Regions from separate parts of the Pantoea sp. ABR1s genome, predicted to be linked through region 2. Evidence: predicted binding sites of a transcription regulator. Region 2 holds the regulator's gene; the other holds the start of a gene.

Region 1 (15,779 bases), 1.2 Mb from region 2:
GGCTGGTAACGCCGCTGCGCGCCCTGGAAGCGGCATAGCTTTCCAGCTGTTCGCCCAGCTGAAACAGCACCAGCACCATCGCGGCTTCAGCGTGTGCGCCAATAATCAGTGCGCCAGCTGACGCCAGCGTCATTAATGTCTCAATGGTAAAAGGCGATCCGCTGCGCAGACGCTGCCAGGCGCCGCGCGCCACCGGGACCAGGCCGACCAGCGTGGTCAGCACAAACAGCCGATCGCCCCAGGTGGGCGCGAACTGGCTGAGAATGCTACTGGCAAGCACCAGCAGCGCCAGCAAAATCAGCATCTGGTTATGCTGCCAGCCCGGCGTAGCGGGGGATGTGGCCGACGTGGCTGATGGGGTTGCGAGCTGGAAGCCGGCTTTTTTCACCGCCTGTTCAACGGCGTTTTGTACGTCCTGGTCAGCGTTGACCACCAGTTTCTCGCTGCTGAACAAGACACGGGCATCGGTCACGCCACTCACCTGACGGACAGCGGTTTCAATGGTGCGGGCACACGACGGGCAATCCATCCCGCTGACCTGCCAGCTAAAGGGATAACTGTCGGCACCTCGCCGGTCGCTTTCCTCAGCGGTGTCGGTGTCGTTGCCAGGGCTGCAGTGACTGTCACAGCAACATCCTGCCGTCTCGGCAGGTACAGGCGTCGCGGCATGAATAGAAAGGGAGAGGGGGCGGGCCTGGCGAACCTGGCACAGCGGTTTTGCTGCGGCGTGACTGGCACGGGGTTTGCCGCAGCCACAGGCGTGATGTTGATGCATATGACCTCCAGAGTGTAAGAATAGTGGGATGAGCAACGCAGCCCATCCCTTATCCTACACTCTGGAGTGAACTCCAGAGTCAAGGCTATTTTTTCAGACGACCCACAACGAGCGCACGATCATAAAGTGACCGGCGAAGTAGCAGGCGGCGACAATCGCGCTGTCGGCGGTAAAGCGGCGGCGATAGTGTGAGATAAACCAGACGGCGTTTGCCAGCAGCAGCAGACCGGCACCAACCATGATCGAGAAGCTGTAATCGGTCGGGCGGAAGAAGTACTGCTCGGTCGCTATCCAGGTCATCACCAGCGTCATGCCGATAAAGGTGCAGACAGGCCAGCGCAGATCTTCCAGTCGGCTCCAGATGATGCCAATCAGGGCGGCACCGATGATGAGCAGCGTCAGCGGAATCGGCCAGAAGAAGGTCATGGTCATGCTGGCGGCGAAGCAGAGGGTATAAAGCAGGTGCGACAGGAAGAAAGCCCCGATGGCATAGAGCATCTGCTGACGCGGCAGCAGCGTTAACGCATCACCGACCAGCGTCGCGACCAGACCGGCCAGAATCAGGTAGTCCGTAGTCTGCAGCACCGGTGCCTGCCAGGCCAGCCCGACAAGCAGCAGCAGCGTGACCGGCTTAAATAACCAGCGTTGCCATTGCGGGCCGCGATAGGTGGCGTCGACATAGAGCCAGCCGGAGAAAAGTACAGCGAGGAAAGACCAGAGCATTGTTTCTCCCTTTTTTGTTCAAAATGGTGAAAGATCCCAAAATATCCCTTCCAGTTTAGGTTAAGCCTCTGAGATGTGACAATCAGGCAACTCTGGTTGTATGCTTTGCCGCCTGATTAATCATCCTGCAGGCACAAGAACGCTATGAGCAAACCGCCGCTAATCTTTATCATCGTTCTGGCGATTATCGCCGTGCTGGCGACCCGTCAGTTCATTAAGCAACGCCGGGAAGTGGCGGTGAATGACGCTTCACCCGAGCGTTCTCTGCAGGCTGAGGTCAAAACCAAACGTGAATTTCCTGCACCCAATCGCCGTTCGCGGCAGCGGGAAGTGATCGCCGGGGAAGAGATGCGCTACGAGGTGCTGTTTCACCCGCTTAACGGTGCCAGCGACATCAAAGTGCAGCTTAAAGAGGCGGAATATCATCAGCTGGACAAGGGCGCCAGAGGTGAACTGAAGATGCAGGGCACGCGCTTTATCAGCTTCACACCCCGGCAGTAACCGGCGGGCATCGCGCCCGCCCGGAATTATTTCTTGCGTGGGAAGTTTTTCTTCTGCCAGGCGACCAGTTCGAACACCCCGAACAGAAACACTTTGGCCTGGGTGACGCGGTCAATCGGCGGCGCATCTTTGGTCTGCGTGGTGCGCAGTAACACCAGCTGCAGGCCATGCATCAGGATCATGAAAATCAGCGCAACGTTGATAAAATAAGTCAGCGGTTTCGGGTAGGGATGAACCAGGTTAGCCAGCAGAAATCCCCACACGCATAGCATCAACAGACGCCCCAAATTAAGTAACATCCTGCGTCTCCTGTTGACGTTGATACAAACGATAAGCCACTTGTCCGGCTATTTTCTCGCGATAAAGATCCCACTCTGGCGGCACCGGCGGTGCGCCATTTTCCACTTCACTTTCGACGTAAATCAGCGCCTGATCGGCCAGCCAGTGATTCTGCTCCAGCAGCTGTAACGTCTGTTCCAGCAATCCCTGACGAAACGGCGGATCGATAAACACCACATCAAAGGGTTCACCTGGCTGTGCCAGCCAGTTTAACGCATTGGTCTGAATCACGGTGCCATTACTGGCGCGCAACGTCTGCAGATTTTTTGTCAGCTGCTGCGCCACCGGCCGTTCCAGCTCGAGCAGCGTCGCCGATCCCGCGTAACGCGACAGGGCTTCCAGTCCTAATGCGCCGCTACCGGCAAAGCAGTCGAGGCAGCGCGCCTCTGGCAGCACCGGGGCCAGCCAGTTAAACAGCGTCTCACGTACCCGATCGGTAGTCGGGCGCAGTCCGGCGCTGTCCGGCACCGGCAGTTTGCGTCCGCGCCACTGGCCGCCAATGATGCGAATCTGCCCGGCACCGCCTGTACTGCGGGGGTTTTTATTCATCTTGCTCACAACTCGTCATAATTTGTTGCGTAGTTTAACGGGCGAATCGGTGAGAAGAAACGTTAAAAAAGGGTGCTGTGGTGAGCTGGCTGGAAAGTGTTAGACTACTGAGTTGCTGAAGTCATGCATTATTCTGCGGTTTACGCCGGTCTGGCGCTGACCAACTTTCATTGATTTACCCCTGGAAACCACGCGCGACCGGGACAAAGCCATCGAGGAGTGTCGTCACACAATGGCAAAAGAGAAAAAACGTGGCTTTTTTTCCTGGCTGGGATTTGGCAAAGAGGAAGAGAAACAACCTGTAGCGGAGGAGCAGACACAAGAGGTCGCAGAACCCGCAGAGCAGCAGGCAGAACAGGAAGCCCCGGCATTAAGCCAGGCTGAAGCGCAAGCGGAAGAGACTGTCGTTATCACCGAAACGGTGGCCGGGCAGCAGCGTGAGGCGGAAATCACCGCGGCAGCGCCGCACGAGTCAGCACCCATGGTGCTGGATGAAGCTGCGCCGATTGAGGCCGATCCTGAAGCGCTACTGGAAATCGCCGCACCTGAACATGACGCGACGCCGGTTATTGACGCCGACGACGTGGTAAAACCAGCCGTTGATGCGGAACCCGCCGATGCGCCGTTAAGCGAAGAAGAGCTGACCGCCCTGGCACTGGGCGACGCCCCGATCGTTGAAACCCCGGACAGCGAAGCGGACGCGCCGTTAAGCGAAGAAGAGCTGACCGCGCTGGCGCTGGATGACGCCGGGATCGTTGAAACCCCGCACAGCGAAGCCGAAGCGCCGTTAAGCGATGAAGCGCTGACGCCGGACGAGGCTGCGATCGTTGAAACCCCGGACAGCGAAACGGAAGCACCGCTCACCGAGGAAGAGCTGACCGCACTGGCACTGGGCGAAGCCGAAGTCACCGACGCGGAACCGGCAGAGACATTATCCGATACCGTCAGCGATCTCCCGCTGGCCGCCGCGCCACTCATCGTGCAGGAGCAGGAGCGTCCCAGCAAAGAGGGCTTCTTTGCCCGCCTGAAGCGCAGCCTGGTAAAAACCCGTCAGAACCTCGGTTCCGGGTTTATCAGCCTGTTCCGTGGCAAAAAGATTGATGATGAGCTGTTTGACGAGCTGGAAGAGCAGCTGCTGATTGCGGATGTGGGTGTGGATACTACTCGCCGCATCATCACGCATCTGACCCAGCAGGCAAACCGCAAGCAACTGCGTGACGCGGAAGCGCTCTTCGGCCTGCTGAAAGCGGAGATGGCCTCGATTCTGGCGAAAGTGGACGCGCCACTGGACGTCTCAGGCAAAACGCCGTTTGTGATCCTGATGGTTGGCGTCAATGGTGTAGGTAAAACCACCACCATCGGTAAACTGGCGCGCCAGTATCAGGCTGAAGGCAAATCCGTGATGTTAGCGGCTGGTGATACCTTCCGCGCCGCGGCTGTTGAGCAGTTGCAGGTGTGGGGTCAGCGCAACAACATTCCGGTGATTGCTCAGCACACCGGTGCAGATTCCGCTTCGGTGATCTTCGATGCTATTCAGGCGGCTAAATCTCGTGGCGTTGACGTGCTGATTGCCGATACCGCGGGTCGTCTGCAGAACAAATCGCACCTGATGGAAGAGCTGAAAAAAATCACCCGCGTGATGAAAAAACTGGATGATTCAGCGCCACACGAAGTGATGCTGACGCTGGATGCCAGCACCGGACAGAATGCGGTCAGCCAGGCCCGACTGTTTAATGAAGCCGTTGGCGTGACCGGGATTGCGCTCACCAAGCTGGATGGCACCGCCAAAGGCGGCGTGATCTTCTCGGTGGCCGATCAGTTCGGTATTCCGATTCGCTACATCGGCGTCGGTGAAGGCATTGAAGATTTACGGCCGTTTAAGGCGGAAGATTTTATTGAGGCACTGTTTGCCCGAGAGGACTAATTAGGATGATTCGCTTTGAAGAGGTCAGTAAGGCATATCTCGGCGGACGTCAGGCGCTGCAGGGGGTAGATTTCCGTCTGCGTCCTGGCGAAATGGCGTTTCTGACCGGCCACTCCGGTGCCGGTAAAAGTACCTTGCTGAAGCTGATTTGTGGCATTGAGCGCCCGAGTGCCGGAAAAATCTGGTTCAGCGGCCATGACATTTCCCGCCTGCGTAACAGCGAGGTGCCTTTTCTGCGTCGTCAGATTGGCATGATTTTCCAGGATCACCACCTGCTGATGGATCGTTCGGTTTATGAAAATGTGGCGATCCCGCTGATTATCTCCGGTGCCAGCGGCGAAGACATTCGTCGTCGCGTTTCGGCGGCACTGGATAAAGTGGGTCTGCTCGACAAAGCGAAAAGTTATCCGATTCAGCTTTCTGGCGGTGAACAGCAGCGTGTGGGCATCGCCCGTGCGGTGGTGAACAAGCCAGCCGTGCTGCTGGCCGATGAACCGACCGGTAACCTTGACGACGCGCTGTCAGAAGATATTCTGCGCCTGTTCGAAGAGTTTAACCGCGTCGGCGTCACCGTCCTGATGGCGACGCATGACAGCGGTCTTATCGCCCGACGCAACTACCGGATGATGACGCTGAATCAGGGACGTCTGCACGGAGGCCACGATGGTCAATAAACGCATTAAACGTCCGGCTGCGCCGAAAGCGAAGCAGCAGTCGAAGAGCAAAGCGCTGAAAGGCGGCTGGCAGGAGCAGTGGCGCTATGCGCTGCGCGGTACGCTTTCTGATATGTGGCGTCAGCCGCTGGCAACCCTGCTGACGGTGATGGTCATCGCCATTTCACTGACGCTGCCCAGCGTCTGCTACATGGTGTGGAAAAACGTCAGCCAGGCGGCAACGCAGTGGTATCCGGCGCCGCAGTTAACCGTTTATCTCTCCAAAACGCTGGATGACACGGCGGCAGAAAACGTGGTGGCGCAGCTCAAGCAGGTCGAAGGCGTGGATAACGTCAACTACCTGACGCGGGAAGAGGCGCTGAACGAGTTCCGCAACTGGTCAGGCTTTGGCGGCGCAATGGATATGCTGGAGCAGAATCCGCTGCCTGCGGTGGCCATCATCACACCTAAGCTCAATTTCCAGAACTCAGACACCATGCAAAGCCTGCGCGATCGGGTGACCAAAGTGCAGGGCGTGGATGAAGTGCGGATGGATGATAGCTGGTTTGCGCGGCTGGCGGCGCTGACCGGGCTGGTGGGGCAGATCGCTTCAATGATTGGCGTGCTGATGATCGTGGCAGTGTTCCTGGTGATCGGTAACAGCGTCCGGCTCAGCATCTTTGCCCGACGCGACACCATTAACGTGCAGAAGCTGATTGGTGCCACTGACGGCTTTATCCTGCGTCCGTTCCTCTATGGCGGGGCGCTGCTGGGCTTCAGCGGGGCGGTGCTGTCGCTGCTGCTGTCGGAAGTGCTGGTGCTGCGTCTGCAGTCCGTTGTTGCCAGTGTAGCGACGGTATTTGGTACCACCTTCTCGCTGGAAGGCTTCTCGTGGGATGAGGCGCTGCTGCTGTTACTGATTGCGGCGATCATCGGCTGGGTGGCTGCGTGGCTGGCAACGGTACAACATTTACGTCGATTTACGCCGCAGTAAACGCCTGCAACATTTTTTTGTTATAATGGTCCTCTGCTACCGATGGTGGGTGCAGAGGATATTTCCCCTCTTCCCTTCCTGTCATCTGTGTGTAAAATATTCACCGCTATAATTGAACTTGTGGATAACTTTACCACTCTAAGTAGCACAGATTGCTTTCGGATTTCGCGCGACGTTGACGTAATGTATCGTCTGCGCAGGGAAATGTGCGGCAATTCCACTGAATTTGTGAGGGTTTGAATGACCAAAGAAATGCAAACTTTAGCTATTGCTCCTCTTGGCAACCTGGAGTCTTACGTCCGGGCTGCGAATACCTGGCCGATGCTCTCGGCAGAAGAGGAAAAAGCGTTGGCTGAACGGCTGCATTACCAGGGCGATCTGGATGCGGCAAAGACGCTGATCCTGTCTCACCTACGCTTTGTAGTTCATATCGCTCGTAATTACTCCGGCTACGGTCTGCCACAGGCTGACCTGGTCCAGGAAGGCAATATCGGCCTGATGAAAGCGGTACGTCGCTTCAACCCAGAAGTGGGCGTGCGTCTGGTTTCGTTTGCCGTGCACTGGATTAAAGCGGAGATTCACGAATACGTGCTGCGTAACTGGCGTATCGTGAAAGTCGCGACCACCAAAGCACAGCGTAAGCTGTTCTTTAACCTGCGTAAAACCAAGCAGCGTCTGGGCTGGTTCAATCAGGACGAAGTCGAGATGGTTGCGCGTGAGCTGGGCGTAAGCAGCAAAGATGTGCGTGAAATGGAATCGCGTATGGCCGCGCAGGATATGACCTTTGATATGTCTGCCGACGACGAGAGCAGCGAAGGCCGCTCTATGGCACCCGTGCTTTATCTTCAGGATAAAACCTCTGACTTTGCTGACGGCATTGAAGAGGATAACTGGGATGCGCATGCGGCTGACAAGCTGAGCTATGCGATGGAAGGTCTGGATGAGCGTAGTCAGCACATCATTCGCGCCCGCTGGCTGGACGAAGACAATAAAACCACGCTGCAGGAGCTGGCCGATCAGTACGGCGTGTCAGCCGAACGTGTCCGGCAGCTGGAAAAGAACGCCATGAAGAAACTGCGTATGGCGATCGAAGCGTAACGCACTTCGACATCTTAAGGGGCGACTTTATGTCGCCCTTATTGTTTTTCTGCGCCTGACTATTCTACCGCCATTATCCAGCCGTCACTCTGCGCCCTGAAGCCACACGCCTGCATAAAGGCTGCCCGCACCTGCTGATCGTCACTGCCATCATCGGCAATCCACCAGTCCGCTATCGACCCATTCTGCCTGATCGTCTCCTCCAGTAAATATTGTCCCACCCCGCGTCGCCGGGTGACATCGCGCACCGACAGTCGGTGAATTTTGCCGTGGATCCCGGCGATTTCCAGCTGCAAACCCGCCAGTAGCCGGTCGTTAAAACGGGCAGCATAGAGACGATGGCGCTCATCCAGCTGCTGCTCCAGTTGTTCAATCTCCAGATCCGGCCAGACTTTGCCAAGATCGATGCGGTCCTGCGCGGTCAGCGTGGTTAAACGCTGGATAGTGAGCTTCATAACAAAAACCTCTGTAACAGGGGAAAGTGCAGCGAAAATGTACAACCAGAGTGCTACCACATTTTCATCAATAAAACAGGTCAAAAGATGGTCGGGATGCCAGGATGATAGTTGTAAACAGGGAGAGCGTGCGATCAATCCAGCATAACGCGCTGGCAAAGCGGTGAAAAACCGGCCGTTGCCTCCAGTGTATTATGCTGTTTCACTCAGTCAATTCTGAATATGTCAGTTGATTTACAGAAGAAACTTCCTGTTTAATAACCTGAAAAATAAAGCCTTATTAATAAAAAATGTCAGAAAAGTACGCTAACTCATTCATGCTTAATCAGTTTTCGACTTTATCTGACAGCACAAACACTCACAACATACACGACAAAACAAATGGGGTAGTCAGGATGAAAATGAAAGGTCGCGCATTACTGGCGGGATGTGTAGCACTGGCGATGAGCCATGCGGCGCTGGCTGAAGATATCAAAGTAGCGATTGTCGGCGCAATGTCTGGCCCGGTGGCGCAGTACGGCGACATGCAGTTCGCCGGTGCGACTCAGGCAATTGAAGATATCAACGCCAAAGGCGGTGTTAACGGCAACAAACTGGTTGCGGTGAAATATGACGACGCCTGTGACCCGAAACAGGCGGTTGCGGTAGCGAACAAGGTGATTAACGACGGCATCCGCTACGTGATCGGCCATCTCTGCTCTTCATCCACCCAGCCCGCTTCTGACATCTATGAAGATGAAGGCGTGCTGATGATTACCCCGGCGGCGACCGCCCCTGACCTGACTTCCCGCGGCTATAAACTGATTATGCGCACCACTGGTCTCGACTCCGATCAGGGTCCGACCGCCGCGAAATATGTGATGAGCGAGCTTAAACCGCAGCGCATCGCCGTGGTGCATGACAAACAGCAGTATGGCGAAGGCCTGGCGCGCTCCGTACAGGAGAGCCTGAAAAAGCAGGGCGCTAATATCGTGATGTTTGAAGGTATCACCGCTGGCGATAAAGATTTCTCTACGCTGGTCGCGCGCTTCAAGAAAGAGAATGTCGATTTCGTCTATTTTGGCGGTTACTACCCGGAAATGGGCCAGATCGTGCGTCAGGCACGTGCTGCGGGCCTGAAAACCCAGTTTATGGGACCGGAAGGCGTGGGTAACGCCTCGCTGTCGAACATCGCCGGTGCCGCTTCTGAAGGCATGCTGGTGACCCTGCCAAAACGCTACGACCAGGTTGAAACCAACAAACCGATCGTTGAAGCGCTGAAAGCGAAGAAACTGGATCCGACCGGACCGTTCGTCTGGACCACCTATGCCGCACTGCAGTCGCTGGCAACCGGCATGGAGCGCAGCAAGAGCGCTGAGCCGGACGCTATCGTGAAAAACCTCAAGGACGGTGCCGCGGTGCCAACCGTGATGGGCAACCTGAACTGGGATGAGAAGGGTGACCTTAAGGGCTTTGAATTCGGCGTCTTTAAATGGCATGCCGATGGCACCTCGACTGCTGTGAAGTAAACCAGGCTGTTTTGTGGTGAGCGGGAGACCGGTTAACCGGTTTCCCCTGACCAGCGACACGAACGCCTGGTGCTGGTCTGCCAGGCGTTTTTTGTACCCCGATCGCCCATGATCGGTTAAGTAAGGGTCAAGGTATGTCCGAGCAGTTTCTCTATTTTATTCAGCAGATGTTTAACGGTGTGACCCTGGGCAGCACCTACGCGCTGATCGCCATCGGTTACACCATGGTTTACGGCATTATCGGCATGATCAACTTCGCCCACGGCGAGGTCTACATGATCGGTAGCTATGTCTCCTTTATCGTGATTGCCGCCCTGATGATGATGGGCATCGACACCACCTGGCTGATGATTGCGGCCGGCTTTGTGATGGCGGTAATTATCTCCAGCGCCTACGGCTGGAGCATTGAGCGCGTCGCCTACCGGCCTGTGCGCTCGTCCAAGCGCCTGATTGCGCTGATCTCCGCCATCGGGATGTCGATATTCCTGCAAAACTACGTCAGCCTGACGCAGGGTTCACGCGACCTGGCGCTGCCGAGTCTGATTACCGGACAGTGGACGGTAGGCGAGAGCAACGGCTTTGCCGCCACGATTTCTACCATGCAGATAGTGATCTGGGTGGTGACGTTCCTGGCGATGCTGGCGCTGACCACCTTTATCCGCTACTCACGCATGGGCCGCGCCTGCCGCGCCTGCGCAGAAGACCTGAAAATGGCCAGCCTGCTGGGAATTAATACGGATCGCGTGATCTCGCTGACCTTTGTCATCGGTGCCGCGATGGCCGCGGTGGCGGGCGTATTGCTGGGACAGTTCTACGGTTCAATCAACCCCTTCATCGGCTTTATGGCAGGTATGAAGGCATTCACCGCCGCCGTGCTGGGCGGGATTGGCAGTATTCCGGGCGCGATGATTGGTGGTCTGGTACTGGGCATCGCCGAGGCGCTGACCTCGGCCTATCTCAGCACGGAATATAAAGATGTGGTCTCGTTTGCCCTGCTGATTGTGGTGCTGCTGGTGATGCCGACCGGGATTCTGGGTCGCCCGGAGGTCGAAAAAGTATGAAGACTTCCTTTATCAATGCCCTGATCTCCTCGGTGATGCTGCTGGTGCTCGCCACCTTCTTTATGGGGCTGCGCCTGAACCTGGACGGCACTAATCTGGTGGTGCAGAACGCCGGTAGCGTGCGCTGGAACTGGATCGCCACAGGCTGTGCGGTGGTGTTTCTGTTTCAGCTGCTGCGTCCGGTATGGCAAAGCGGCCTGAAGAAAATCTCCGGTCCGGCGCTGGTGTTACCGGGTCTGGATGGCTCGACGCCGAAGCAGAAGCTGGTGATGGCGGTGCTGATTATCGCCGCCGTTGCCTGGCCATTCCTGGTGTCACGCGGCACCGTGGATATCGCCACCATGACGCTGATCTACGTGATGCTCGGCCTAGGCTTAAACGTGGTGGTCGGCCTCTCTGGCCTGCTGGTGCTGGGTTATGGCGGCTTTTACGCCATCGGTGCCTACACCTTTGCGCTGCTGAACCACTATTATGGTCTCGGCTTCTGGCAGTGCCTGCCGCTCTCCGGCATAGTTGCCGCGCTGTTTGGTCTGCTGCTGGGCTTCCCGGTGCTGCGACTGCGCGGCGACTATCTGGCGATAGTGACGCTGGGCTTCGGTGAGATCGTGCGTATTCTGCTGCTGAACAATACCGCCCTGACCGGCGGGCCGAACGGCATCAGCCAGATCCCGAAACCGACGCTGTTTGGTCTGGAGTTTGGCCGTACGCCGCGGGAAGGCGGCTGGGATACCTTCCATAACTTCTTTGGGCTGAAGTACGATCCCAGCGACCGCATTATCTTCCTCTACCTGGTGGCGCTGCTGCTGGTGGTGCTGACGTTGTTTGTGATCAACCGGCTGCTGCGGATGCCGCTGGGCCGAGCCTGGGAAGCCCTGCGTGAGGATGAGATTGCCTGCCGTTCACTGGGCCTCAGCCCGACCCGCATCAAGCTGACCGCCTTTACCATCAGTGCCGCGTTTGCCGGTTTTGCCGGCAGCCTGTTCGCGGCACGTCAGGGCTTTGTCAGCCCGGAATCCTTTACCTTTGTCGAATCCGCCTTTGTGCTGGCGATTGTCGTCCTGGGCGGGATGGGGTCGCAGTTTGCGGTGATTCTGGCCGCCATCCTTCTGGTGGTGTCACGCGAGCTGATGCGCGATCTCAATGAGTACAGCATGCTGGTGCTGGGTGGCCTGATGGTGCTGATGATGATCTGGCGTCCGCAGGGCCTGTTGCCGATGAAGCGTCCGCATCTGAAGCTCAGAACCGGTAAACAAGGAGAGCAGGCATGATTCAGCCTTTATTAGCCGTTGAAGGCCTGATGATGCGCTTCGGCGGTCTGTTAGCCGTGAACAATGTGGCGCTGGAGCTGCGTCCGCAGGAGATCGTTTCGCTGATTGGCCCCAACGGTGCCGGTAAAACCACCGTGTTTAACTGCCTGACCGGCTTTTACAAGCCAACCGGCGGGACGATCACATTGCGTGAGCAGCATCTGGAAGGGTTGCCGGGCCAGAAGATTGCGCGGATGGGCATCGTGCGGACGTTCCAGCATGTGCGTCTGTTCCGTGAGATGACGGTCATTGAGAACCTGCTGGTGGCGCAGCATCAGCATCTGAAAAGCGGCGTATTTTCCGGTCTGCTGAAAACCCCGGCGTTTCGCCGCAGTGAGAGCGAGGCGCTGGATCGTGCGGCGACCTGGCTGGAGCGGGTGGGGCTGCTGGATCTGGCTAACCGTCAGGCGGGCAATCTGGCCTATGGTCAGCAGCGTCGGCTGGAGATTGCGCGCTGTATGGTGACGCGCCCGGAGATCCTGATGCTGGATGAACCGGCGGCGGGCCTTAACCCCAAAGAGACCCACGAGCTGGACGCGCTGATTGCGGAGCTGCGAGGAGAACATAAGGTGTCGGTGCTGCTGATTGAACATGATATGAAGCTGGTGATGGGGATTTCTGACCGTATTTATGTGGTCAATCAGGGAACGCCGCTGGCTAACGGAACGCCGGAAGAGATTCGTAATAACCCGGATGTCATTCGTGCCTATTTAGGAGAGGCCTGAGATGGCAAATGCGATGTTAACCATTGAGAACGTCAGCGCCCACTACGGCAAAATTCAGGCGCTGCACAACGTCAGTCTCTATATCAATCAGGGCGAAATCGTCACCCTGATTGGCGCTAACGGTGCCGGAAAAACCACGCTGCTGGGTACGCTGTGCGGCGAGCCGCGCGCGACGCAGGGCACCATTACCTTTGATGGCAAAACCATCACCGACTGGCAAACCTCGCGCATTATGCGTGAAGCGATCGCCATCGTGCCGGAAGGCCGGCGCGTCTTTTCGCGCATGACGGTAGAAGAGAACCTGGCGATGGGGGGCTTTTTTGCCAGCCGTCCGGACTATCTGACACGTATCAAGCGCGTTTATGAACTCTTCCCGCGTCTGGAGGAGCGTAAAATCCAGCGCGCCGGGACGATGTCGGGCGGCGAACAGCAGATGCTGGCGATTGGCCGTGCGCTGATGAGCCAGCCGCGCCTGCTGTTGCTGGACGAACCGTCGCTGGGACTGGCACCGATCATTATTCAGCAGATCTTCGACACCATTGAGCAGCTGCGCAGCGAGGGGATGACGATTTTCCTGGTGGAGCAGAATGCGAATCAGGCGCTGAAGCTGGCGGATCGGGGCTATGTGCTGGAGAACGGGCATGTGGTGCTCGAAGACACAGGTTCAGCTCTCCTTTCCAACGAAGCCGTCCGCAGCGCGTACCTCGGAGCTTAATATTCAGAGGCCTGGCTTGCTTGCCAGGTTGCGGTTGGGCAGTGCTCGCCATCCTCACGTATATGTGTACGCTCCGGTGGCTGCGCGCTTTGGTACACAGGCCTGGCTTACTGGTCAGGTTGCGGTTGGGCAGTGCTCGCCATCCTCACGTACTACTTGTACGCTCCGGTGGCTGCGCGCTGTCCGCCCGCAACCTGCCTGCGCCGCCGACGGCCTTGAGCATCGGTGTGGGTGTTGCCGCCAACGGCCTTTTGAAATTGGTGAGGGGTGTATCGCCATCAGTCTTTAAGTTTGGTGAAGTGAAAACCCGCTGCGGGCTTTTTTACTGCCCAGCCGCTCTGCAAATTATGTAACCAAAACCTGGCAGCGGTGCCGCGTTACCGCTGCGCTGCCAGACTCCTCTTTTGCGCATACCGGTCTGTCACCCGGCTGTCATCTTTCTGTTATTAATCCTTCATTTCCCCGTGTCATGTTACTTCGCGAAACAGAAATCCGTGATTTCACGCGTATTTACCTGCACAGGAAAATTCTATGTCCGTCGTTACCTTTCGTCGTAGCCTGATGAGCGTGCTGCTCGGTCTGACGCTCAGCAGCCATGCCATGGCCGCCACTGAGATCCCTTTCTGGCACTCTATGGAAGGCGAGCTAGGCAAAGAAGTGGATTCGCTGGCACAGCGTTTTAACCAGACGCATCCCGATTACAAAATTGTTCCGACCTACAAAGGTAACTACGAGCAGAGCCTGGCAGCAGGGATTGCGGCAGTGCGCAGCGGCAAAGCCCCTGCGGTGCTGCAGGTTTATGAAGTCGGTACGGCGACCATGATGGCCTCGCAGGCGATTGTGCCGGTGCATCAGGTCTTCAAAGACGCCGGTATCCCCTTTGATGAAAAGCAGTTCGTGCCAACGGTGGCGGGCTACTACAGCGACAGCAAAGGTCAGCTGATCTCTCAGCCGTTCAACAGCTCGACGCCAGTGCTCTACTACAACAAAGACGCCTTTAAAAAAGCGGGTCTGAACCCGGATCAGCCACCAAAAACCTGGCAGGAGCTGGCGACGGATGCCGCTGCACTGCGCAAATCGGGCATGAGCTGTGGCTACGCCAGCGGCTGGCAGGGCTGGATCCAGATTGAAAACTTCAGCGCCTGGCACGCTCTGCCGGTAGCGACCAAAAACAACGGGTTTGACGGACTCGACGCCGTGCTGGAGTTCAACAAGCCGGTACTGGTTCGTCATATCGAGCTGCTGGAAGCGATGAACAAGAAAGGGGACTTCACCTACTTTGGCCGCAAAGATGAGTCCACCGCCAAGTTCTACAACGGCGACTGCGGCATCACCACCGCCTCATCCGGTTCGCTGGCTGATATCCGTCATTACGCCAAATTCAACTTCGGCGTTGGCATGATGCCGTATGACGAGACCGTGCCGAATGCGCCGCAGAACGCCCTGATCGGTGGCGCCAGCCTGTGGGTGATGAAAGGCAAAGATGCGACAACCTACAAAGGCGTGGCTGAGTTTATGCAGTTCCTCGCTAAACCAGAAATCGCCGCGGAATGGCACCAGAAAACCGGCTATCTGCCGATTACCACCGCCGCCTACGAGCTGACTAAACAGCAGGGCTTCTACGATAAGAATCCGGGTGCGGATATCGCCACCCGACAGATGATGAACAAACCGCCACTGCCGTTCACTAAAGGCATGCGTCTGGGCAATATGCCGCAGATTCGTACCGTGATCGACGAAGAGCTGGAAAGCGTCTGGACCGGCAAGCAGTCGCCGCAGAACGCGATGGATAACGCAGTGAAACGCGGTAATGAGTTGCTGCGCCGCTTCCAGCAGCAGGTGAAGTAATCTCTCCTTGCGGGCCAGCTCAGGCTGGCCCCTCTCTCTGACGCCAGGTATGCCATGTCTTCATCTCGTCCGGTCTTTCGCACCAGTCTGTTGCCCTATCTTCTGGTGCTGCCGCAACTGCTGATTACCGCCATCTTCTTTCTCTGGCCTGCCGGTGAAGCGCTGTGGTACTCGCTGCAAAGCCTCGATCCCTTTGGCATCTCCAGCAGCTTTGTCGGGCTGGAAAATTTCAGACGCCTGTTTGCCGATCCTTACTATCTGGATTCGTTCTGGACCACCATAAAATTCAGCGGCATGGTCACGGTGTTCGGCATGGTCTTTTCGCTGCTGCTGGCGGCGCTGGTGGATTATGTGGTGCGGCTGCGCCGTCTCTATCAGACGCTGTTGCTGCTGCCCTACGCCGTTGCGCCTGTCGTGGCCGCGGTACTGTGGATGTTCCTGTTTAATCCGGGCCTGGGCCTGTTCAGCTATCTGCTGAACCACATCGGCTACAACTGGAACTACGCGCAAAACAGCGGTCAGGCGATGTTCCTGATTGTGCTGGCATCAATCTGGCAGCAGATGAGCTACAACTTCCTGTTCTTCTTCGCTGCGCTGCAATCGA
Region 2 (15,779 bases):
GTGTAACAATCACACTCCGCATCCAGTGGCGCAGTGTCATCTTTGTATCTGGCGTTGCGGATTTTCACCACACCCTCAGTCACAAACAGATGACCATTTCGGGCATTACGGGTCGGCATCACGCAGTCAAACATATCGACGCCGCGACGGACGCCCTCAACCAGATCTTCTGGCTTGCCGACACCCATCAGATAACGCGGTTTATCCTGCGGAAGCTGCGGACAGACGTGCTCAAGAATACGGTGCATGTCCTGCTTAGGCTCACCCACCGCCAGGCCGCCCACAGCGTACCCATCAAAGCCAATCTCTACCAGACCTTTCACCGAGACATCTCGTAAATCTTCGTAAACCGAGCCCTGAATAATGCCAAATAGCGCATTTTTATTGCCCAGGCTGTCAAAACGGTCACGACTGCGTTGCGCCCAGCGCAGCGACATCTCCATCGAGCGTTTGGCGTAGTCCCAGTCCGCCGGATAGGGCGTACATTCATCGAAAATCATCACGATGTCGGAACCGAGGTCGTACTGAATCTCCATCGATTTTTCCGGATCGAGGAAGATCGGGTCGCCGTTGATCGGGTTACGGAAATGCACGCCCGCTTCGGTGATTTTACGGATGTCGCCCAGGCTGAAGACCTGGAAGCCGCCGGAGTCGGTCAGGATCGGCCCTTTCCACTGCATAAAGTCATGCAGATCGCCATGCAGTTTCATGATCTCCTGGCCCGGACGCAGCCAGAGGTGGAAGGTATTGCCCAGAATGATCTGCGCGCCGGTCTCCTGCACTTCTTCCGGCGTCATGCCTTTAACGGTGCCATAGGTGCCAACAGGCATAAACGCAGGGGTTTCCACCACACCGCGATCAAAAATCAGACGGCCACGGCGTGCGCGCCCGTCTGTGGTATCAAGTTCAAATTTCACAAAGCCTCCATCGGAGAAACAGTCCGATGCAGATAACCTTCAGTCGCTCTCAGTCGATTCCGGCTATCGGTTAATAAATCAGTCGCCCACTTTTTCCAGCGGCGCCTGCGGATTTTTGCTGATAAACATCGCGTCACCATAACTGAAGAAACGATATTGCTCAGCCACGGCTGCGCGGTACGCGGCCATGGTGTGCTGATAACCGGCAAACGCCGAGACCAGCATAATCAGAGTCGATTCGGGCAGATGGAAATTGGTGATTAGCGCATCGATCACCTGATACTCATAGCCCGGATAGATAAAAATCTGGGTATCGTCGAAGAACGGCGCAATCAGGGCATCCTGACTCGCTTTGGCGGCGCTCTCCAGCGAACGGACAGAGGTGGTGCCGACAGCGACCACCTTATTGCCGCGTGCTTTACAGGCCAGCACCGCATCAACAACCTCCTGCGGCACTTCGGCATATTCAGCATGCATGTGATGCTCTTCGATGTTGTCGACGCGTACTGGCTGGAAGGTTCCCGCACCGACATGCAGCGTCACAAACGCCATCTCAATGCCCTTCTCTTTCAGCGCCTGCAGCAGCGGTTCATCAAAATGCAGACCGGCGGTCGGTGCCGCAACGGCACCCGGTCGGGCACTGTAAACCGTCTGATAGAGCTCGCGATCCGCCTCTTCATCCGGACGGTCGATATAAGGCGGCAGAGGCATATGGCCGACGCTGTTGAGGATGTCGAGCACCGCGCGCTCATCATCAAACACAATCTCAAACAGCGCATCGTGACGCGCCACCATCGTCGCTTTCACGCTCTCGTCTTCGCCCAGCAGCAGTTCTGCTCCCGGCTTCGGCGCTTTCGAGGCGCGCACATGGGCCAGCACACGCTTGTCGCCGAGCATCCGCTCCACCAGCATCTCGATTTTGCCGCCACTGGCTTTGCGGCCAAAGACGCGCGCCGGAATCACACGGGTGTTGTTGAACACCAGCAGATCGCCCGGATTCAGCTTATCCAGCACGTCGGTGAACACACCGTGCGACAGCGTCCCGCTGGGACCATCGAGCGACAGCAGACGACAGCCGCTGCGCTGCGCCTGGGGATAGTGAGCAATCAGGGATTCGGGCAGTTCAAAAGCAAAATCGGCGACACGCATGAAAGAGTTCTTTCTCAGGCAAAAACAGGCGGCACAGTTTAGCGGAAAATCGACCAATTCTGAACAACTGGCTGCGCAAAGGCAGTTCAGCCTATAATGCGGCATGAACTTTCTTGCTCATCTCCATCTGGCTAAGCTGGCCGACAGCTCCTTACTCGGCAATTTAATGGCCGATTTTGTGCGTGGCAACCCGCACCAGCACTGGTCTGCGCCCGTCGCGGACGGCATTCTGATGCACCGTCGTCTCGATGTGATGACCGATGCGCTGCCGGAAGTGCGCAGCGCCCGTCAGCTATTCCGTGCCGAAACCTATCGCGTGGCACCCATTACGCTGGACGTCATCTGGGACCATTTTCTGGCCCGGCACTGGCAGCACTTCACGCCCGGCCAGACGCTGGTGCACTTTTCTGCCGCCGCCGAGCGCGAGATCATGCCGCAACTGGCAGACACCCCCATCGAGTTTCAGGAACTCAACGCGGTGATGTGGCGCGAGCGCTGGTTTGAGCATTATGCCCAGCCCGCGCGGCTGGAGCGGGTGCTGCACGGCATGGCCAGCCGCCGTCCACGCCTGGCAGCCCTGCGCGACTCCTACCACGATTTCACGCAACACTATGATCAGCTGGAAGCGCTGTTTTTTGTTTTTTATCCGCGTTTAATGGCGCTGGCGACCAGCAGAACCCTGTAAAACCCGATCCTCTGCTGCCGGGCTGGCGGACGCCAGCTTTCGCCCGCCGGGAAAGCGCCTCACCCGACCCCGCACCATCTTGCCATTGCTGCCTATCTGCGGCTTAATGAAGCCTTTCTTAACAATAGTTAAGTAAATATCACAGCCAGACCGCCTGTTCAGGCGTGCCTTCCGTTCGTTTTGACAAAAAGACATAAGAGGAAAAGATGTCATCCGCTTCGCATTCTGAAATTGACGCGCGTTACCGTTACGCCTGCGACATCGCCCGTGCGGCGGCCAGCCGGGCTTATTCGTGGTATCAGCAGCGTCAGACACTGGTGGTGGAACACAAAAGGGATTTGCAGGACGTGGTCAGCGAGGCTGATCGTAACGTTGAGGCATTGATTAAGACATTAATCGCTGAGCGCTTTCCTGACGATGCTGTCTATGGCGAAGAGAGCGGTGGTGAGGTTCAGGGCGCGCCCTTTATCTGGGTGGTCGATCCCATCGACGGCACCGCCTGCTTCGTCAACGGCCTGCCTAACTGGTGCGTCTCGCTGGCGGTGGTCTGTGACGGCGAACCGGTGATCGGCGTGGTCTGCGATCCCAATCATCAGGAGCTGTTTCACGCACGAGCAGGTCAGGGTGCGTGGGTTAATGAGAGCCGTCTCCAGGTTCATGGCGCGACGCATCTCAACGAGGGTTTGCTCGGCATCAGCAACTCCAGTCGCACCCCTGCCGAAAGCGTCTCGCGCCTGATTAGCGGCTTAACTGAACAGGGTGGCATGTTTATTCGCATCGGTTCTGGCGCGCTGACCAGCGCCTGGGCGGCCGCCGGGCGACTGATTGGCTACTATGAAGCGCATATGCATCCCTGGGATAGTCTGCCGGGCATCGTCCTGATGCGCGAAGCGGGCGGCGTCACTAATGATTATCTGCGCAACGAGGGGCTAAAAAACGGCAACCCGGTGTTGCTGGCCAATGCGACTCTTTATCCAAAAATCAAAGCGCTGACCGGTAATCGCGCGCTGGAGGAGTAAATGACGCTGCCAGGCCTGTACCGCTGCGCGCTAATCCTCTGTTCTCTCTGGCTGTTAAGTCCGGTGTCACAGGCGGCGGATTACCAGCTGGAGAAGGTGGTCGAACTGAGCCGTCACGGTGTCCGTCCGCCCACCCCCGGTAATCGCAAAGAGATTGAAGCCGCCAGCCAGCAACCCTGGACGCAGTGGACCACCGCCGATGGTGAGCTGACCGGTCATGGCTACAGCGCGGTGGTCAATAAAGGACGCTGGCAAGGCGAGCACTATCGCCATCTCGGCCTGCTGGGCGCGGGCTGTCCTGATGCAGCACAGGTCTACGTGCGCGCCAGTCCGCTGCAGCGCACCCGTGCCACGGCCGCAGCGCTGACTGACGGGACCTTTCCCGGCTGCGGCGTGCCGGTGCATCACGTCGCGGGCGATGTCGATCCGCTGTTCCAGAGTGAAAAGCTGACGGTCACCCACACCGATCCTGCTCAGGAGCTGGCAGCTAAGCAGCAGAAAGCGGGCGATCTGGCGCGGCTGCAACAGCAGTTGCAACCCGCCATTCAGCAGCTGAAAGCCGCCGTCTGCCCGCCCGCGACTGACTGCCCCCTCTTTGATGCGCCCTGGTCGTTCCGGCAAACCCGTAACGGCAACACATACGTTTACGGGCTGAGTGTGATGGCAAGCATGGTGGAGACGCTGCGACTGGGCTACAGCGAAAACCTGCCGTGGGATCAGCTCGCCTGGGGACACATCATATCGGCCGCGCAGATCACCACGCTGCTGCCGCTGCTGACCGCAAACTACGATCTCAGCAACGACGTGCTCTATCAGGCACAGCGCCGTGGCTCAATATTGCTCAACGCCCTGCTGGAGGCGATTGCTTCCGATAGCGCGCCGGGCCGCTGGCTGATTCTGGTGGCACATGACACTAATATTGCGATGGTGCGCACCCTGATGGGCTTTAGCTGGCAGTTGCCTGGCTATTCGCGCGGCAACATTCCACCGGGCAGTAGTCTGGTGCTGGAGCGCTGGCGCGACACCCACAGCGGCGAACGTTTTTTGCGGCTCTATTTCCAGGCGCAGAGTCTGGATGGGATTCGTCAGTTACAACCGATTGATGATAAACATCCGTTATTACGTCAGGAGTGGCATCAGCCCGACTGCAGAATCACCGATGTCGGCGTGCTCTGCCCTTATCAATCCACGCTGATTCAGTTGCGGAAAAAGCTGGATGACAGCGCTGTGCTACCGGTTTCGGTTATATTGCCCTGAGTCTGTGGCTAATCAAATTCAGGCCGCAGCATCAACGCGGCCTGAATAATGTTAACCGCTGTTAATTAACGCCATTCCGACCTTTTCTTATTTAAATCGCCTGACTATCAGCGCCACTCGTTTTGTTTTACGATAGACCCGTCAATCATCCCTTTATTAACTATTTTCCTGTAATTCTTGAGTATTTCGGCGACTGGTTTCGCCGTTTTTTATTTCTTACACGCCCCGCTACTGCTGCCCGCCAGCGCCTGTGTGACTGCACGCTCACTTCTCTGAATCTCCCTTATCGCCCCTGCCCGGTTATCACTATCGGCCACATTCACTGCCAATTAAAATACGCATTCATGGATATAAACCGGGACATAAACTTATTTCGCAGGCAGGCGTTTTGCTCCTGATAACAGGATTCCATATTGTGGATTGGGTCACATAAATAATCAGATGAGCAGGAATATAAAAGCGCGGGAAATAGCGTGTTCTGCTCCCCCACGAATGAGAGAGCAGAACAGGAGATTAGCGGACTTTACGAACCAGCTTATAGCCCAGCAGCAGCACCACTATCCACACCATACCGACATAGAGGGAAATGCGGGTATCGGGGAAATAGCCAATCAGACCGATAATAAAGCAGAGAAAGGCTATGCCGACGCCAGCAGTCCAGCTGCCGCCTGGCAGCGCAAACTGCAGCTTACTGGCAGCCTCTTTGCCAATTTTGCGACGGAACGCGATCTGCGACAGCAGAATCATGATCCAGACCCACACTGTTGCAAAGGTCGCCAGCGAGGCGATCACCAGGAAGACTTTTTCCGGCATCAGGTAGTTGAGATAAACCGCAATCAGCATGGCGAACATCATCACCACCACCGTCACCCACGGAATCCCGCGCGAAGAGACCTTCATAAAGACCTTCGGCGCATGTCCCTGCTGCGCCATCCCGTGCAGCATGCGGCCCACGCCAAACACATCGCTGTTAATCGCCGAGAGTGACGCGGTCAGCACCACAAAATTGAGGATAGAGGCGGCCGCCGCAATGCCCAGATGCTGGAAGGTCAGCACAAACGGGCTGCCCGAGGTGCCCACCTGATTCCACGGGTAGATCGACATAATCACAAACAGCGTGCCGACGTAGAACACCAGAATGCGCCACGGCACCGAGTTGATGGCGCGCGGAATCGACTTCTCCGGATCTTTCGCTTCACCGGCGGTGATACCGATGATTTCGATGCCACCATAGGCAAACATCACCATCTGCAGCGACAGCAGCATACCGACTACGCCGTGCGCAAAGAAGCCGCCGTTAGTCCAGAGATTGTGGATGCCGGTCGGCTGGCCGCCGTTGCCGAGACCCCAGATGATCATGCCGAAACCGGCCAGAATCATCACGATAATGGTGGCGACTTTGAAGAAGGAGAACCAGAACTCCACTTCGCCGAACACCTTCACGCTCATCAGATTGACGGCACCGATGATCAGCACCACGCTCAGCACCCAAATCCAGTGCGGCACCTCAGGGAACCAGACGCCCATATAGATGCCGAACGCCGTGACATCCGCAATCGCCACGATCAGGATTTCAAAACAGTACGTCCAGCCGGTGATGTAGCCTGCCATCGGCCCAAGATAGTCCTGCGCGTAACGTGAGAAGGAGCTGGCCTGAGGATTATTAACGGACATCTCACCCAGTGCGCGCATGATGATGTAAGCCACTGCCCCGCCGATGATATAGGCGAGCAGCACGCTCGGTCCGGCCATTTTTATCGCGTCAGCGGAACCGTAGAACAGCCCGGTGCCAATCGCCGATCCCAGCGCCATAAAGCGGATGTGGCGCGTGCTCAGTCCGCGTTTGAGCTTGTTGGTTTCTTGCATAACAACCTGTACCTGTGAAATGAAAAAACCACGGGCAGGCCCGTGGTTAAAGAAAAATCAGTGCTCTCTGCTACGAGTGAACGGTCACCTGTTCCGGCCCTTTCACCCGATCAATAACAGCGGCAATCAGCAGCATCACCAGCGACGGCGGCAACCAGGCGAGACCCTGATCGGCCAGCGGCAGATTCTGACTGAAAGCGGGCAGCAAATCTTTAAACCCGGTGGTTTTAATCGCATCAACAATACCGAACAGCAAGCTGATTAACATGGCTGGCGCGATAATCCGGCTGCTCTTATTCCACCAGTTGAGAGTGAAACTCAGCACCACCAGCACGATACAGGGCGGATAAATCGCCGTCAGTACCGGGATGGAGATCTGAATCAGGTGGCTCAGGCCGAGATTCGACACCACCATGGAGAACAGACCCAGAATAAACACCAGCGTTTTATACGATAACGGCAGGTATTGCGCAAAAAATTCCGCACAGGCACAGGTCAGGCCTACGGCGGTCACCATACAGGCGACGAAGATCAGCGCGGCAAGGAAGAAGCTGCCCATGTTGCCAAAGGTGTGCTGAACATACGCGTGCAGAATCGCTGCGCCGTTAGCGTTTTGATCCACCAGCGCACCGCTGCCCGCGCCCAGCTTAAACAGGCAGAGGTAGACCAGCGTCAGGCCCAGACCGGCGATTAACCCTGCCAGCACGGTATAACGGGTCAGCAGCGCGGCATTATCGACGCCACGCGAACGGGCGGCGTTGACAATTACGATACCAAATACCAGCGCGCCCAGCGTATCCATGGTCAGATAGCCATTGACGAAACCGCTGGAAAAGGCCGCACGCTGATAATCAGCGGTAGCCGGAACCGTGCCGCCAGCAGGCCACACCAGGGCAGCAACGCCCAGCACGGTCAGCGCAATAATTTTTAATGGCGCAAGGAAGTGCCCTACCGTGTCGAGTAGCTTGCCGGGATAGAGCGATACGCCAATCACCAGCGTGAAGTAAATCAGGCTATAGATAAACAGCGGCAGCGCGCCATCACCGGTCAGCGGGGCAATACCCATCTCAAACGAGACCGTGGCCGTACGCGGTGTGGCAAACAGCGGCCCGACAGCCAGATAGCAAACGGTGGCCAGCACGATGCCAGCGACCTTGCCAATCGGGGTGCTGAGCGCATCCACGCCGCCGCCGACGCGGGCCAGCGCGATCACGGTCATCACGGGCAGACCGACTGCGGTAATCAGAAAACCAATCGCGGCAGTCCAGACGTGTTCGCCAGACTGAATACCGACCATGGGCGGGAAAATGATGTTGCCCGCGCCAACAAACAGGGCGAATGTCATAAAGCCCAGCGCGAGAATGTCCTTCGAAGTTAAACGATGTGTCATACGGCCTGTCACTGATGTTGCGGTGGAAGTTGGGTTAGTGTTGTCCCCTCGCTGCGTGTAAACCGCGACCAGGCTGAAAATGTCAGCGCATTATGCTCGTCGCAGGGTAAAGCACAGGTGATTTGAGCTGCTTTTATTCTGTTCACAGAGGGATGGATCGACAACGGCGCTAAGTAAAACGTTTATAGCGGTGAAAGGCAATACGGGATCGGAAAACCAGAAGGTTATGCCGCCATTTTTTCAAAAGGCAGTGGATAGCGTTAATTTTTGCAGCAGGCACACAAGATGATGTGCCTAAATAATAGACAGAGCGCGAGAAATCCCCGCATAAACGGGCCTGAAGATACACAAAAGGCGCGTTTTACGCGCCTGTCTGCACAACGTTACAGCACTACCAGACCTGATTCGCGATATCGACCACTAAGCGAATCTTCTGCCACTGCTGCGCTTCGGTCAGGCTGTTGCCCTCTTCGGTTGAGGCAAAACCACACTGCGGACTGAGGCAGATTTGATCCAGGCTGACATACTGCGCCGCCTCTTCCAGCCGGTTTTTCACCTGCGCTGGATCCTCCAGTTCTCCCACTTTGGTCGTAATCAGACCCAGCACCACCTGCTGATGACCTGGCTTAATGTAACGCAGTGGTTCAAAACCGCCGGAACGGGCGTTGTCATACTCCAGGAAGAAGGCATCCACGTTGACGCTGCCGAACAGGATTTCTGCGACCGGCCCATAGCCGCCTTCAGAGATCCAGGTTGAGCGGAAGTTGCCGCGACAGACATGCAGACCCACGGTCAGATCGGCAGGTTTACCTTCCAGCGCTTTATTCAACACCTGAGCATAAGTCTGTGCCAGCTGGTCAGGATCGTCGCCACGCGCACGGATATCACGCTTCTGATCTTCAGAACAGAGGTAAGCCCAGACGGTATCATCCAGTTGCAGATAGCGGCAGCCCGCGTCATAAAACGCCTGAATAGCCGCTTTGTAGGTCTGCGCCAGATCGTCGAAGTAGTCTGCCAGATCGGGATAGACTTCCGCGTCGATCACCTTACGGCCACCACGGAAGTGCAGCACGCTGGGGCTGGGAATGGTCATCTTCGGCACCGCATCACCGGCAATACTCTGCAGGAAGCGGAAATGCGCCAGCATCGGATGATCCGCCGGGAAACCGAGTTTGCTCACCACTTTCACGCCATGCGCTTTGGTCTGCACGCCATTAAACTGAATGCCCTGCTCCGCTTCATAGCGCTCTACGCCATTCAGGCCATAGAAGAAGTCGAAGTGCCACCAGCCGCGACGAAATTCGCCATCAGTGACCACTTTCAGGCCATTTTCCCGCTGTTTCGCCACCACATCGCGAATCGCATCATCTTCAACCTGACGCAGGGCCGCCGCATCAATCTCTCCGGCTGCAAACTGTTCGCGCGCCTGCTTAATGGCGGCGGGACGCAGAAAGCTGCCAACGGTATCGGCACGGAACGGGGCGGTTTCTCTTTGCATGATCACTCCTGTCTCTCCTGCCATTAATGACGGCAGGAAATAGTTGCATCCTGATATAAATAGCCATCTGGATGGCTACATGTCTGAACACAGAGTGGCATGAGCGGCTTTCTTCTGCAACTGAAGAAAATTCAGTGATGATGAAAAAAATTCACGTGTGGGAGATTAACGCAGCGCGGCGCGCGCCTGCGTCATCTGACTGTCAGAGAGCGGCAGATAGCCCGCTTCACTGACCCGCCGCTGTCCCTGCGCCGAAAGTACCTGCTGCAGAAACGCGGCCACCAGCGGCGGCAAAGGTTTGCCGGGCGCTTTATTCACGTAGAGATAGAGCGGGCGCGCCCAGGGATAACGGCCACTGCGGATGGCATCGGCATCCGGGGTAATCGCCTGCCCCTGATCATTCATCACCGCCAGCATTTTTACGCCGCTGAGATGAAAGCCAAAACTGGCGTAGCCGATGCTGCGTGAATTACCGGCCACCGCCTGCACCACTGCGGCCGAGCCGGGAAACTCCGCCACGTCGCTGCGAAAATCACCTTTACACAGCGCCTGCTGCTTGAAGAAACCCCATGTGCCGGAGGCGGAGTTACGTCCATAGCGCTGAATCGGCCGTTTGCTCCACTGCGCGCCGGTTAAGCCGAGATCGCCCCAGCGCAGCGGCACGCTGTGTGCGCCACACAGACGGGTAATCGAGAAGATGGCATCGAGCTGTCGCGGTTCAATCTGCTGTAGCGGATTGCGCTGATTCACCACTACCACCAGCGCATCCATAGCCACCGGAACCGCCAGCGGCGGATAGCCGTAGCGCGCCTCAAAGGCCTGGCGTTCATCTGCCTGCATCGGGCGGCTCATCGGACCGAGTTGTGCTGCACCCGCCGCCAGCGCGGTCGGCGCAGTAGAAGAGCCGGAGGCCTGAACCTGGACATTGACGCCCGGCGCCTGGCGACTGAAATCTTCGCCCCACAGCGTCATCAGATAACCCAGCGTATCGGATCCGACGCTGCTGAGATTGCCGGAGAGCGCGCCGGGCTGGGCCAGTGCCAGGCCCGGCAGCAGAGTAACGATCAACAAAAGAAGGATGCGCATCAGGGAGATCCGGCAGCGATTAATGAACGGCATTCTCCTGCATCACGCTGCTGACAATCAACCTCGCTGGCAGCGTAAAGGTAAAACAGGTCTCCTTGTGCGGCACGCTGGTGATATCGAGCCGGGCGTTATGGTGGCTCAGAGCATGTTTCACTATCGCCAGCCCCAGCCCGCTGCCGCCGGTCGCACGCGAACGCGCTTTATCGACCCGGTAGAAACGCTCGGTAAGACGCGGAATATGTTCTGAGGCGATGCCCGGCCCGTTATCGCACACCCGGAAAATGGCCCCCTGTTTGCCGCGCAGCCAGCTGATATCAATTCGCGTGCCATCCGGTGTGTGGTTTACCGCGTTGTAAACCAGATTGGAGATGGCGCTGCGCAGCTGTTCATCGTTGCCGAACACTTTCAGATGGGGATCGGTATGGAAATGGATGTCGTGACGGCCACCACTCAGCGTTGCCGCCTCATGCTGCAGAAGTTTCAGCATCACCGGCACATCGACCTTCTCTTTCAGATCGATTGCGGGCGCGGCTTCAATGCGCGACAGCGTCAGCAGCTGTTTGACCAGGCTGTCCATGCGGCGCGTCTGCTCCGACATAGTGTGCAGCGCTTTGCTGCGCGAAGGCTCGCTCATCACCGAGTCGTTCATCATCTCCAGATAGCCCTGCAGCACCGTGAGCGGTGTGCGCAATTCATGGCTGACATTGGCAAAGAAGTTGCGGCGCGCCCCTTCCAGCTGATGCATCTGCGTGACATCACGCGCCACCAGCAGCCACTGCCCTTCGCTGTAGGGCATGACGCGGAACTCCATGTGAAGTTTGTTGTTCAGCACCAGCGTCAGCGGCTTGTCGAAATCGCGCTGGCGAAGATAGCGCGAGAACTCCGGATAACGGAGCAGATTGAGGATGTTCTGGCCATTATCTTCCGGCCAGCGCAGTCCAAGATGCTGCTGCGCCAGGCCGTTACACCAGAAAATGGTGCCCTCTTCGGTAGTCAGAATCACCGCATCCGGCAGCGACTCGGCACCGCTGCGGAAACGCTTAATCAGATTGCCCAGTTCACGCCGTCGCCGCCGGTTGCGGAGCTGCATCTGGTAAAGACCATAAAACAGCGGTTCCCAGCTGGCACGCCCGGCCGGTGGCGTCATGGTGCGGTCGAGCCACAGCCAGTGCGACAGCCGCATCAGATTGTGAAAATGCCACAACAGCACCGTCAGCACGCTCAGTAGCAGCCACCAGGGCAGACCGCCGAACAGCAGGCCCAGCAGCACTGCGGGCAGACAGACCAGCAGCAGTTCTGTCAGTAATCTCTTCCAGGAGAGGCGTTCCAGCACGGTTAAGGCTCCGTTTAGTAGCGGGCAGAGAAACGATACCCTGTTCCGCGAACGGTTTGTACCATGCGATCGTGGCCGGACACTTCCAGCGCTTTACGTAAACGGCGGATGTGAACATCGACAGTACGATCTTCCACATACACATTGGTGCCCCAGACGTGGTTCAGCAGCTGTTCGCGGCTGTAAACGCGTTCCGGGTGGGTCATAAAGAAGTGCAGCAGCTTATATTCTGTCGGACCCATCTCCAGCGGCGTGGTTTCGGACATCACGCGATGTGAGGAGGGATCCAGACTCAGCCCCTGCATCTCAATCACCTCTTCCACGGCCATCGGCGAAATACGGCGCATCACCGCTTTGATCCTCGCCATCAGCTCTTTAGGTGAAAAGGGTTTGGTAATGTAATCATCGGCACCCACTTCCAGGCCGCGCACCCGATCCTCCTCTTCGCCGCGCGCGGTGAGCATCATCACCGGGATATCGCGTGTCATCGCCTCGCGTTTCAGATGTTTGATAAACTGAATACCGCTGCCACCGGGTAACATCCAGTCCAGCAAAATCAGATCGGGCCAGGGTTCAATCAGCTTGCCAACGGCGCTGTCATAATCTTCCGCCTCGATTGGCTGATAGTCGTTCTGCTCCAGAACAAAACACAACATTTCACGGATGGGGGCTTCATCCTCCACAACCAAAATGCGCTTAGCCATTATTACTCCTGCTGATTATGACGGATGTCACTGAGATTCGCGGCGCCATTATGCGTCAGATTTGTGACACTTTTATGAAAAACATAACCTGCCTGTAACCTCACTGGTAATCATTTATGACAGCGCAGCGACAATTTTTTGCTTTGGCCGCAGAGCCAGTATAATCGCCGGGCGAATCACAACGGCAGGGACTCATCATGCGCATCATTCATACTGCGGACTGGCATCTGGGGCAGTTCTTCTACAACAAAAGTCGGGCAGCCGAACATCAGGCATTTCTCGACTGGCTGTTGATCCAGATTGAACAGCATCAGGTGGATGCGTTGATCATCGCAGGCGATCTGTTTGATACCGGTACACCGCCCAGCTACGCCCGCGAAATGTTCAACCGCTTTGTGGTGGCGCTGCAGCCCAGCGGCTGTCAGCTGATTGTGCTGGCGGGCAACCACGATTCCGTTGCCACGCTGAATGAGTCGCGTGAGCTGCTCGCCTGTCTCAATACCCGGGTGATCGCCACCCCGCAGGAGAAGGATGATGTGCTGCTGCTCAACACCCGCCAGGGCGAGCCGGGCGCGTTGCTGTGTGCGATTCCCTATCTGCGGCCGCGCGATATCCTGCGCAGCCGGGCGGGTCAGTCGGGACGCGACAAGCAGACCTCGCTGCTGGAAGCGATCGCCCACCACTATCAGCAGCGATTCACCGCCGCCCAGGCGCTGGGCCATGCACTGCCGATTATCGCCACCGGCCATCTCACCACCGTCGGCGTCAGCCAGAGCGATTCGGTGCGCGACATCTATATCGGGACGCTGGATGCCTTCCCGGCCAGCGCGTTTCCCGCGGCTGACTATATCGCACTGGGGCATATTCATCGCGCCCAGCGCGTCGCGGGCAGCGAGCATATCCGCTACAGCGGCTCACCGATTCCGCTGAGCTTTGACGAGCTGGGCACAGAAAAAAGCGTCTTCCTGCTGGAACTCACCACCAGCGGCCTGCAATCGGTCACGCCGCTGGTGGTGCCACAGGCGCAGCCGATGCAGGTGCTGAAAGGATCGCTGGCGCAGATTGCAGAACAGTTAAATGCCTTCAGCACGGCAGAGCAGGAGAAGCCGACCTGGCTCGACATCGAAGTCACCACCCAGGAGTACCTCAGCGATCTGCAGCGTCAGGTAGAAACCCTGACCGCCACGCTGCCGGTCGAAGTCCTGTTGCTCCGCCGCAGCCGTGAACAGCGGCAACAGAGCCTGGCGCGGCTCGACAACGAAACCCTGAGTGAGCTGAAGGTGGAGGAGGTCTTTGCCCGCCGGCTGGCGCTGGATGAGGAGCTGCAACCAGAGCAAATTGCCGAGATGACCACCCTGTTCCGCCAGACGCTGGCCGCCATGGAAGAGACCCAATGAAGATCCTCACGCTACGGTTCAAAAACCTCAATGCCCTGCGCGGTGAATGGTTCATCGACTTCCGCGCCGAACCTTTCGCCAGCAACGGCCTGTTCGCCATTACCGGTGCCACCGGCGCCGGTAAAACCACCCTGCTGGACGCCATCTGCCTGGCGCTCTATCACCAGACACCGCGCCTGGGCGCGATTTCACAGAGCCAGAATGCGCTGATGACCCGCGACTGTGCCGAATGTCTGGCCGAGGTGGAGTTTGAGATCAAAGGAGAAGCCTGGCGCGCCTTCTGGAGCCAGAACCGCGCGCGCGGCACTGCCGACGGCAAACTTCAGGCACCGCGCGTTGAGCTGGCACGCTGCGCTGACAACACTATTGTTGCCGATAAAGTCGGTGACAAGCTGAAGCTGATCGAAACCCTCTCCGGGCTCGATTTCGAAAGGTTTACCCGCTCGATGATGCTGTCACAAGGCCAGTTCGCCGCCTTTCTCAATGCCAAAGCCAGTGAGCGCGCAGAACTGCTTGAGGAGCTGACCGGCACCGAAATTTACGGTCTGATTTCCGCCGCCATCTACGAGCGCCACAAAGAGGCAAAAACCCAGCTGGATCTGCTGCGCAGCCAGGCGGGAGCGATGGCGCTGCTGGATAGCGACGCACGCGACGCGCTGCAACAGCAGCTCACCGATCTGACCGATGCGGAACAGCAGCTCAGCGCGCACTATCAGCAGGCGCAGCAACAGCAGCAGTGGCAACAGCAGGCGCAGCAGTTACAGCAGGAAAATGCGCAGGCTGACGTCGCGCTGCAGCAGGCCCAGGCTGCATCCCAGGCGGCAGAGGCCGATCGTCAGCGTCTTGCACGCAGCGAACCGGCTGAAAAGCTGCGGGTAAAACTGCAGCAGCGCGACGCGTTACGCACCGAACAGCAGCAGGTCGTGAGCCGCTGTCAGCAACTCACGGCGGCGCAGCAGCAGGCGCAGACCCAACAGCAGCAGCATCAGCAGCACTACGCGGCGACCCAGAGTGCCCGCCAGCAGGCGCTGCAGGAACAGCAGCAGCAGGAGAGCCTGCTGACAGAGCAGGTGCTGCCGCTGGATCAGCGGATCAGCGCACTGCAGCAGCAGCTTGCGGAGCAGCAGCAGGAAAACGCCCGGCAGCAGCAGCATGCTGATCAGACACAGGCCAGCCTGGCAGAGCAGAAGCGCCAGGTTGAGGCATGGCAGCAGGCGATTGCCGAACAGCATCAGTTACGCCAGCAGCTTGCCGATCTCGCCCAATGGGGCGCTTCGCTGCCGGTGTGGCAGGAGAACTTTGCCCTGCTGGCGCAGCGTGAAGCGACCCTGGCCGGACTGGCGCAACAGCGCGAGCAGCAGCAGCGACAGATCGCTGCCCAGCAGGCGGAACAGCAGCAGCAGGCAGAACAGGCGCTCCCGCGCCAGCAGGCGGAGCAACAGGCCCGCCAGGCGCTCTCGCAGGCGGAGCAAGTACTA

What was found. Region 2 encodes PhoB, which activates phosphate uptake and scavenging genes when phosphate is short. Its sites were predicted from a motif close to CTGTCATAAAACTGNCNNAT; they were not measured.
Region 1: the regulator PhoB is predicted to act here: its motif matches at 13,746-13,765, upstream of ugpB (sn-glycerol-3-phosphate ABC transporter substrate-binding protein UgpB).

The regions. Positions count from the first base shown of each region.
Region 1 is NZ_CM173823.1:327,041-342,819, forward strand. It holds gene ACXKZD_RS01505 (zinc/cadmium/mercury/lead-transporting ATPase) at 1-775, opposite strand, end outside; gene ACXKZD_RS01510 (lysoplasmalogenase) at 869-1,498, opposite strand; gene ACXKZD_RS01515 (DUF2500 domain-containing protein) at 1,643-1,999, shown strand; gene ACXKZD_RS01520 (DUF1145 family protein) at 2,026-2,298, opposite strand; gene rsmD (16S rRNA (guanine(966)-N(2))-methyltransferase) at 2,288-2,887, opposite strand; gene ftsY (signal recognition particle-docking protein FtsY) at 3,120-4,811, shown strand; gene ftsE (cell division ATP-binding protein FtsE) at 4,817-5,485, shown strand; gene ftsX (permease-like cell division protein FtsX) at 5,475-6,458, shown strand; gene rpoH (RNA polymerase sigma factor RpoH) at 6,699-7,556, shown strand; gene panM (aspartate 1-decarboxylase autocleavage activator PanM) at 7,616-8,011, opposite strand; gene ACXKZD_RS01555 (branched-chain amino acid ABC transporter substrate-binding protein) at 8,407-9,519, shown strand; gene livH (high-affinity branched-chain amino acid ABC transporter permease LivH) at 9,654-10,580, shown strand; gene ACXKZD_RS01565 (high-affinity branched-chain amino acid ABC transporter permease LivM) at 10,577-11,848, shown strand; gene livG (high-affinity branched-chain amino acid ABC transporter ATP-binding protein LivG) at 11,845-12,612, shown strand; gene livF (high-affinity branched-chain amino acid ABC transporter ATP-binding protein LivF) at 12,614-13,327, shown strand; gene ugpB (sn-glycerol-3-phosphate ABC transporter substrate-binding protein UgpB) at 13,859-15,175, shown strand; gene ugpA (sn-glycerol-3-phosphate ABC transporter permease UgpA) at 15,230-15,779, shown strand, end outside.
Region 2 is NZ_CM173823.1:3,141,718-3,157,496, forward strand. It holds gene tgt (tRNA guanosine(34) transglycosylase Tgt) at 1-917, opposite strand, end outside; gene queA (tRNA preQ1(34) S-adenosylmethionine ribosyltransferase-isomerase QueA) at 996-2,066, opposite strand; gene ACXKZD_RS14915 (ACP phosphodiesterase) at 2,170-2,751, shown strand; gene ACXKZD_RS14920 (inositol monophosphatase family protein) at 2,958-3,770, shown strand; gene ACXKZD_RS14925 (histidine-type phosphatase) at 3,771-5,027, shown strand; gene proY (proline-specific permease ProY) at 5,541-6,893, opposite strand; gene brnQ (branched-chain amino acid transporter carrier protein BrnQ) at 6,964-8,283, opposite strand; gene ACXKZD_RS14940 (cobalamin-independent methionine synthase II family protein) at 8,675-9,781, opposite strand; gene ACXKZD_RS14945 (PstS family phosphate ABC transporter substrate-binding protein) at 9,947-10,867, opposite strand; gene phoR (phosphate regulon sensor histidine kinase PhoR) at 10,887-12,200, opposite strand; gene phoB (phosphate response regulator transcription factor PhoB) at 12,215-12,904, opposite strand; gene sbcD (exonuclease subunit SbcD) at 13,102-14,301, shown strand; gene ACXKZD_RS14965 (AAA family ATPase) at 14,298-15,779, shown strand, end outside.